DNA from 2 places in the Streptomyces sp. JH002 genome. Region 2 is predicted to be linked to the other one. Evidence: riboswitches for the same ligand, from Rfam matches in the RefSeq annotation. Region 2 holds a riboswitch; the other holds the start of a gene.
What was found. A riboswitch is a leader RNA that binds a small molecule or an ion and turns the genes downstream of it on or off. The one in region 2 is predicted to bind thiamine pyrophosphate.
Positions count from the first base shown of each region.

Region 1: it holds a riboswitch for thiamine pyrophosphate, as region 2 does, so the genes downstream of both, thiC (phosphomethylpyrimidine synthase ThiC) here and thiO (glycine oxidase ThiO) in region 2, are expected to answer to the same signal.

Region 1 is NZ_CP087989.1:3,309,280-3,313,030, reverse strand. It holds gene H7827_RS15070 (BRO-N domain-containing protein) at 1-372, shown strand, start outside; gene thiC (phosphomethylpyrimidine synthase ThiC) at 402-2,000, opposite strand; TPP riboswitch at 1,995-2,108, opposite strand; gene H7827_RS15060 (YibE/F family protein) at 2,183-3,454, shown strand; gene H7827_RS15055 (DUF5326 family protein) at 3,420-3,632, opposite strand.
Region 2 is NZ_CP087989.1:5,104,898-5,108,648, reverse strand. It holds gene H7827_RS23490 (Rv2175c family DNA-binding protein) at 1-328, opposite strand, end outside; gene H7827_RS23485 (NAD(P)/FAD-dependent oxidoreductase) at 419-1,642, opposite strand; TPP riboswitch at 1,835-1,920, shown strand; gene thiO (glycine oxidase ThiO) at 1,940-3,118, shown strand; gene thiS (sulfur carrier protein ThiS) at 3,115-3,333, shown strand; gene H7827_RS23470 (thiazole synthase) at 3,466-3,751, shown strand, end outside.

The sequences.
Region 1 (3,751 bases), 1.8 Mb from region 2:
CGGGAGATGGCGGATGCCCTGCGGTGCGTCGCCGACGTGCTCGGCGGCATCCGTGACCGGCTCGGCCCCGCACCGGCACCGCGGGTGCCCCGGCAGCGCACGGCGCCCCGCGCGCGGGGGCGGGGCGCCGAGGAACTGCTGGCCGGCTGGCGGGAGCGGCTCACGGTCACCGACGACGTGTGGGCCGTCGCCGTGCTGCTCGCCCCCGCCCTCGTCACCGACGGCCGGGTCAACTGGTCCGTCGACGAGATCGCCGCCCGCACCGGCCTCAGCTCGGCCCGGGTGCACGACAGTCTGCGCTTTCTCCTCAGGCGGCACTGCATCCGCCAGATCGGCATTCTGCACAACGCACCCGTGTACGCGTTGCCCTGACCGGCGTCAGCCGGAACGCGCGGTTGCCGTCAGCTCCCGTCGGTCTCCGCCAGCGGCAGGTACACCCGGTTCCCGGCCTGCGCGAACTCCTCCGATTTACGGTCCATCTCGGCCCTGATGTCGTGCGAGATCTTCATCGAGCAGAATTTCGGCCCGCACATCGAGCAGAAATGCGCCGTCTTCGCCGGCTCGGCCGGCAGCGTCTCGTCGTGGAAGGCCCGCGCCGTGTCCGGGTCGAGCGCGAGATTGAACTGGTCCTCCCAGCGGAATTCGAACCGCGCCTGCGACAGCGCGTCGTCCCACCGCTGCGCACCGGGATGGCCCTTGGCCAGATCCGCCGCGTGCGCCGCGATCTTGTACGTGATCACGCCGGTCTTCACGTCGTCCCGGTCCGGCAGCCCCAGGTGCTCCTTCGGCGTCACGTAACACAGCATCGCCGTGCCCCACCATCCGATCATGGCCGCCCCGATCGCCGACGTGATGTGGTCGTACGCGGGCGCGATGTCCGTCGTCAGCGGCCCGAGCGTGTAGAACGGCGCCTCCTCGCAGATCTCCTGCTGCAGGTCGACGTTCTCCTTGATCTTGTGCATCGGGACATGCCCGGGGCCCTCGATCATGGTCTGCACGTCATGGGACTTGGCGATCCGGTTCAGTTCGCCCAGCGTCCGCAGTTCCGCGAACTGCGCCTCGTCGTTGGCGTCCGCGATCGAACCCGGCCGCAGCCCGTCCCCGAGCGAGAAGGTGATGTCGTACGCCCGCAGGATCTCGCACAGTTCGGCGAAGTGGGTGTAGAGGAAGCTCTCCTCGTGGTGCGCCAGGCACCAGGCCGCCATGATCGAGCCGCCGCGCGAGACGATCCCCGTCGTACGGCGCGCCGTCAGCGGTACGTACCGCAGCAGCACCCCGGCGTGCACGGTCATGTAGTCCACGCCCTGTTCGGCCTGTTCGATCACCGTGTCGCGGAAGATCTCCCAGCTCAGCTCCTCCGCCCGGCCGCCGGTCTTCTCCAGCGCCTGGTACAGCGGCACCGTTCCCACCGGCACCGGGGAGTTGCGCAGCACCCACTCCCTGGTGGTGTGGATGTCCTTGCCGGTCGACAGGTCCATGATGGTGTCGGCGCCCCAGCGGGTCGCCCAGCGCATCTTCTCCACCTCCTCCTCGATGGAGGAGGTGACGGCGGAGTTCCCGATGTTGGCGTTCACCTTCACCAGGAAGTTCTTGCCGATGATCATCGGCTCGGCCTCCGGGTGGTTCACGTTGGCCGGCAGCACCGCCCGGCCCGCCGCGATCTCGTCGCGCACGAACTCGGGAGCGCGGTCCTCCCGGATCGCCACGTACTCCATTTCCTCGGTGATCTCCCCGCGCCTGGCGTACGCCAGCTGTGTCAGCCCGTCCGCGGGGCGCCGGCGCGCCGCGCGCTCGGCCAGCCATCCGGCGCGCAGCGGCGGCAGTCCGCGCCGTACGTCCGTGGTGACCTCCGGGTCGGTGTACGGACCCGAGGTGTCGTACAGCGTGACGTCCCGCCCGTCGGTGAGGTGCACGCGCCGCACCGGCACCCGCAAGTCCGGGCGCGATCCGGTGACATATCCCTTGTGCGATCCGAGCACACGTGTGTCCTGCTTGGTCATGACGACCCAACTCCCTACGCCGGCATTACCCGGTACCAGGTTCGGCGGTCGGCGCAGCTCGTTCAGCGCCCTCTCAGCCCCGTGCTCGGAGCTCCCGCGATGTCACATAATCGCCGCCTACGCTAACGGGTCCCCGGCCCGGCTGAACAGTGCGCCCGGGAATCTCTTGCGATGATCGGCGCGTGACAGACACCCATGGACACAGCCACGGCCACAGCCACAGCCACGGGCCGCCGCCCCCCGTCTCGGCGCATCTGCGGCGGGTCATAGCGGCCGTCCTGATCCCGTTCGCGGTGGCGGTGGCGGGCGGTCTGCTCCTGCTGTGGCCCGGTGGCGCCCCCACCGCGGGCGACGAGCACACCGGCGTCGGCTTCGACCAGCAGTTCGAGGAGGCGAAGGTCACCGGCGTCGAGGAGCGGGACTGCGCCCAGCTCGGGGTGCAGGTCCCGCGCGGGGTGGACGGCCAGTGCGCCCAGGCCACCATCGAGGTGACCACCGGTCCGCACACCGGCCGGACCTTCCAGGAGGTGGTGCCCCCGGACGCCACCCAGAAGTTCCACGCCGGGCAGAAGGTGATCGTGGCGTTCGCGCCCAACGCCCCCGAGGAACTCCAGTACAGCGTCTCCGACGTGGACCGGAAGTTCCCCATCCTCCTGCTGGCCGCCGTCTTCGCCGTCGCGGTCGTCCTGGTGGGGCGGATGCGCGGGCTGCTGGCGCTGATCGGCCTGGTGGTCAGCTTCGGGGTGCTGACGCTGTTCATCCTCCCGGCCATCCTGCACGGCTCGAACCCGCTGCTGGTGGCGGTCATCGGCGGCAGCGCCATCATGCTGGTGACGCTCTACCTGTGTCACGGCGTCAACGCCCGCACCTCGGTGGCGGTGCTCGGCACGCTCATCTCGCTGGTGCTGATCGGCCTGCTGGGCTCGCTGTTCACCGTCTGGGCGCATCTGTCCGGCAACACCGACGACCAGACCGGCCTGATCCACGCCCTCTACCCCGGCATCGAGATCCGCGGAGTGCTGCTGGCCGGCATCCTCATCGGATCGCTCGGCGTCCTCGACGACGTCACCGTCACCCAGACCTCGGCGGTGTGGGAGCTCAAGGCGGCCGAGCCGGACGCCGGCTGGCTCAAGCTCTACCGGGCGGGCATGCGCATCGGCCGGGACCACATCGCCTCGGTGGTCAACACCCTGGTGCTGGCGTACGCGGGAGCCGCGCTGCCCCTGCTGCTGCTGTTCACGGTGGCCAACGCGAGCGTGGGGACCGTGGCGTTCAGCGAGCTGGTGTCCGAGGAGATCGTACGGACCCTGGTCGGTTCGATCGGTCTGGTCGCCTCGGTACCCGTCACCACCGTGCTCGCGGCGCTGGTGGTGAGCGCCGACCGGCCCGCGGGGGACGGGCCGGGCGGCGGTACGGCTCCTACCAACCGCCGCCGGAGGAGGAGGAAGAGGTGAACTTCCGCACGATGAAGATCAGCAGCGCGATGAGTGCGGCGCAGACCAGGATCTTGAACATCAGACTCATCAGCCACGTGAGCACCGAGGTGATCAGCCCGCCGAAGACCACCAGCACGATGGCGGGAATGGCGACCCAGCGCACCCACCACGGCAGTGACCTGAACAGTTCTTTCATGACGCACGGCTCCTCACATCCGCTCTCCGACATCCCCCGGCACCGTCATGTCGATGCTAAGCGGGCCCGTGGGCGGGCGGGAGGGCCCGCGGCCCCGGTCCTCCCCTGACCGTCCCCCG
Region 2 (3,751 bases):
TCCCGCGGTTCTCCCGCAGGGCATCGGCGGGCGTGCCGGGCAGGCTGTCGTCCGGGGTGAAGAGCCACTCCAGCATTTCCCCGTCGCTGAAGCCGTCGTCGCGCAGCAGCGTCAGGGTGCCGGCCAGGCCCTTGACGATCCTGCCCTCGCCGATGAAGGCGGACGGCACCTGGAGCACCCGGTTCTCGCCCCGGCGCACGGCGATCAGCTGCCCCTCCTTGACCAGCTGACGAACCCGGGTCACTTCCACGTCCAGCGCTTCGGCGATGTCGGGGAGGGTGAGCCAGTCGGGGACGAGAGCTTCGGTTTTCGCATCAATCTCGGTCACGCCTCAAGCCTGCCACCTCCGACTGACAGGCGTCATCGGGGAGTGGCAGCGGAGGGACGGTACCGCCGTGCGGGGGCCGCCCCGCGCCGTTCAGACCGTCGCGTTCTTCAGGGGCACAGCCGGGTCGGCGGCGCGCTCCGGGTCGAGGCGGGCACCGCGTTCGATGAGCCGGCGGCCCTGGGCCAGGTCGCGCGGCCGGTCCACGGCGCACACCGCCCGCAGCACCCCGGCGCCGTCCAGCCAGCACACCGACCAGGCGGCGCCGGGGGCGCCGGCGGCGGCGGGGTCGCCCCGCCACAGCAGCGTGTCGTGCGGACCGTGCTGCCCGGCGTACTGCACGAAACGGCCGAACTGCTCGCTCCAGAAGTACGGCACCGGGTCGTACGCCGTGTCGGCCGTCCCGGTGATACGGGCGGCGACGGTGGCGGGCCCGGCCAGGGCGTTGTCCCAGTGGTGCACCAGCAGCCGGCGGCCGTACCGGGCCGAGGGGAAGGACGCGCAGTCGCCGACCGCGTACACCCCGGGCAGCGAGGTGCGCAGCCGGTCGTCCGCGCGGACCGAGCCGTCGGCGGCCAGTTCCACGCCGCTGCCGGCGAGCCAGCCGGTGGCGGGGCGGGAGCCGATGCCGACCAGCACGGCGCCGGCGGGCAGCAGCTCGCCGCCGTCCAGCTTCACCTCACCCGGCCGGACGGCCGCCACCCGGGCGCCGGTGCGCAGTTCGGCGCCGGCGTCCGCGTACCACTGGCGCATCGGTTCGGTGAGTTCCGGCGGCAGCGCGCCGGGCAGCGGGTGGCCGGCGGCCTCCAGCACGGTGACGGGGGCCCCTGCAGCGCGGGCGGCGGTGGCGACCTCGGCGCCGATCCAGCCGGCGCCGACCGCGACGAGCGGGCTGCGGGCGGTCAGCAGCGGGCGCAGCCGGGCGGCGTCGTCCAGGGTGCGCAGCACGTGGACGCCGGGGGTCCCTTCGCTGCCGGGCAGGGCCAGCGCCTCGGCGCCGGTGGCGATGACCAGCCGGTCGTACGGCACGGGTCCGGCGTCCGTGCGCAGCACGCGGGCGCCGGCGTCGATTCCGGTGGCGGTGCGGCCCAGCAGGAGTTCGATGCCGAGGGTGTCGAAGTCCACATCGAGGGGCGCGCCTTCGGCCTTGCCGAGCAGCACGTCCTTGGACAGCGGCGGGCGGTCGTAGGGCCGGTGGCGCTCGGCCCCGACCACGGTGACGGTTCCGGCCCAGCCCGCTTCGCGCAGCCGCACCGCGGTCTGCGCGCCGGCGAGCCCGGCCCCGGCGATGACGACCCGCTGATCCCGTTGTTCCACGCGGCCACCCTACGCGCGCGGCACGGGGCCCGGCCCTGCCGCGCGCCACGGGTTTTCCGGTCGCGGCCGGTGCGCGGCGCGAACACCGGTCCGCCGCGCGGACGTCCGGAGCGGGGGGGCGGGGAAGCCGCAGGGCTGCGGGGGCTTTTCGTCCCCGGCGCCGCCCGTACTACTGTGGCGGGCGACAGAGCACACGGGAGCCCGGCGGTCCGGGCTGAGAGGGAGGCGGGCGGCCTCCGACCGTACGAACCTGATCCGGGTCATGCCGGCGAAGGGAGCAGCCGCGTGGTGAGGTCCGTGCCCTCAGCGTCCGCAGGCCGTACGTCCGATGTCCTGATCATCGGTGGCGGCGTCATCGGTCTGGTCACCGCCTGGCGGGCGGCCGGGCGGGGGCTGCGCGTCGCCGTCGCCGACCCGGCGCCGGGCGGCGGCGCCGCCCAGGTGGCCGCCGGCATGCTCGCCGCCGTCACCGAACTGCACCACGGCGAGGAGCCGCTCCTCGAACTCAACCTCGCCTCGGCCGCCCGCTACCCGGACTTCGCCGCCGAGCTGGAGGACGCCGCGGGATCAGGTGTCGGTTTCCGCGCCTGCGGCACCCTGGCCGTCGCGCTGGACGCGGACGACCGTGCGCAGTTGCGTGAGGTGCACGCGCTGCACCAGCGGTGCGGGCTGCGCTCGCAGTGGCTCACCGGCCGCGAGTGCCGGCGGCTGGAGCCGATGCTGGCCCCGGGGGTGCGCGGCGGGCTGCGGGTGGACGGCGACCACCAGGTCGACCCGCGCCGGCTGGCCGCCGCGCTGCTGACCGCCTGCGAACGGGCCGGTGTCATCTTCCACCGCGAGTGGGTGCGTGAACTCACCGTCACCGGGGACCGGGCCACCGGCGCGGTCCTGGCGGACGGTACGGCGCTGTCGGCCGCCCGTACGGTGCTGGCGGCCGGCAGCCACAGCGGTGAACTGCCGGGGCTGCCGCCCGGGATCGCCCCGCCGGTCAGGCCGGTCAAGGGCGAGGTGCTGCGGCTGCGCATGCCGCCGGTGCCGGAGGGCACGGGCCGTGGCGCGTTCCTCTCGCGCACGGTGCGGGCGGTGGTGCGCGGCTCGGCCGTCTACCTGGTGCCGCGTGCCGACGGCGAACTCGTGGTGGGCGCCACCTCGTGCGAGCAGGGCTGGGACACCACGGTGACCGCGGGCGGCGTCTATCAGCTGCTGCGGGACGCGCACGAGCTGGTGCCGGGCATCACCGAGCTGCCGTTGCGCGAATGCCTCGCGGGGCTGCGGCCCGGCAGTCCGGACAACGCGCCGCTGCTGGGGCCCACCGGGTTGCCGGGGCTCCAGCTGGCCACCGGGCACCACCGCAACGGGGTGCTGCTCACCCCGCTGACCGGGGAGGTCCTGGCCGAGTCGCTGGTCACCGGCGAACTCCCGGCGATCGCGCGGCCCTTCAGCCCGCTGCGCTTCCCCTCGGTGGTGCCGGTATGAGCGGGTCCCCCACCGTTTCCGTCAATGGCGCCCCGCGCGAGCTGGCGCCCGGCACGACCCTGGCCGACCTGGTCACCGAGTTGCTCTCGCGCGACACGGGGGCGGGGGTCGCGGCGGCGGTCAACGAGTGCGTGGTCCCCCGGGCCCGCTGGCACGCCACCACGCTGGTGCCGGGTGACCGGGTGGAGATCCTGACCGCCGTCCAGGGAGGCTGACGACCGATGACCGACCTCACGACCGGCGCGGCGGGCGGCCCCGCGAACGCCGCCACCACCGCGAGCCCTTCTCCGGGGGACGGGGACGATGTCCTGGTGCTCGGCCCGCTGCGGCTGACCTCCCGGTTGATCATGGGTACCGGCGGCGCCCCCAGCCCCGAGGTGCTGGAGCGCGCCCTGGCCGCCTCCGGCACCCAGCTGACGACGGTGGCGATGCGGCGGGTGGATCCCGGAGCACGGGGCTCGGTGCTCGGCATCCTGCGCAATCTCGGCATCGCGCCGCTGCCGAACACCGCGGGCTGTTTCACCGCGGGCGAGGCGGTGCTGACCGCGCGGCTGGCGCGCGAGGCGCTGGGCACCGCGCTGGTCAAGCTGGAGGTCATCGCCGACGAGCGCACCCTGCTGCCGGATCCGGTGG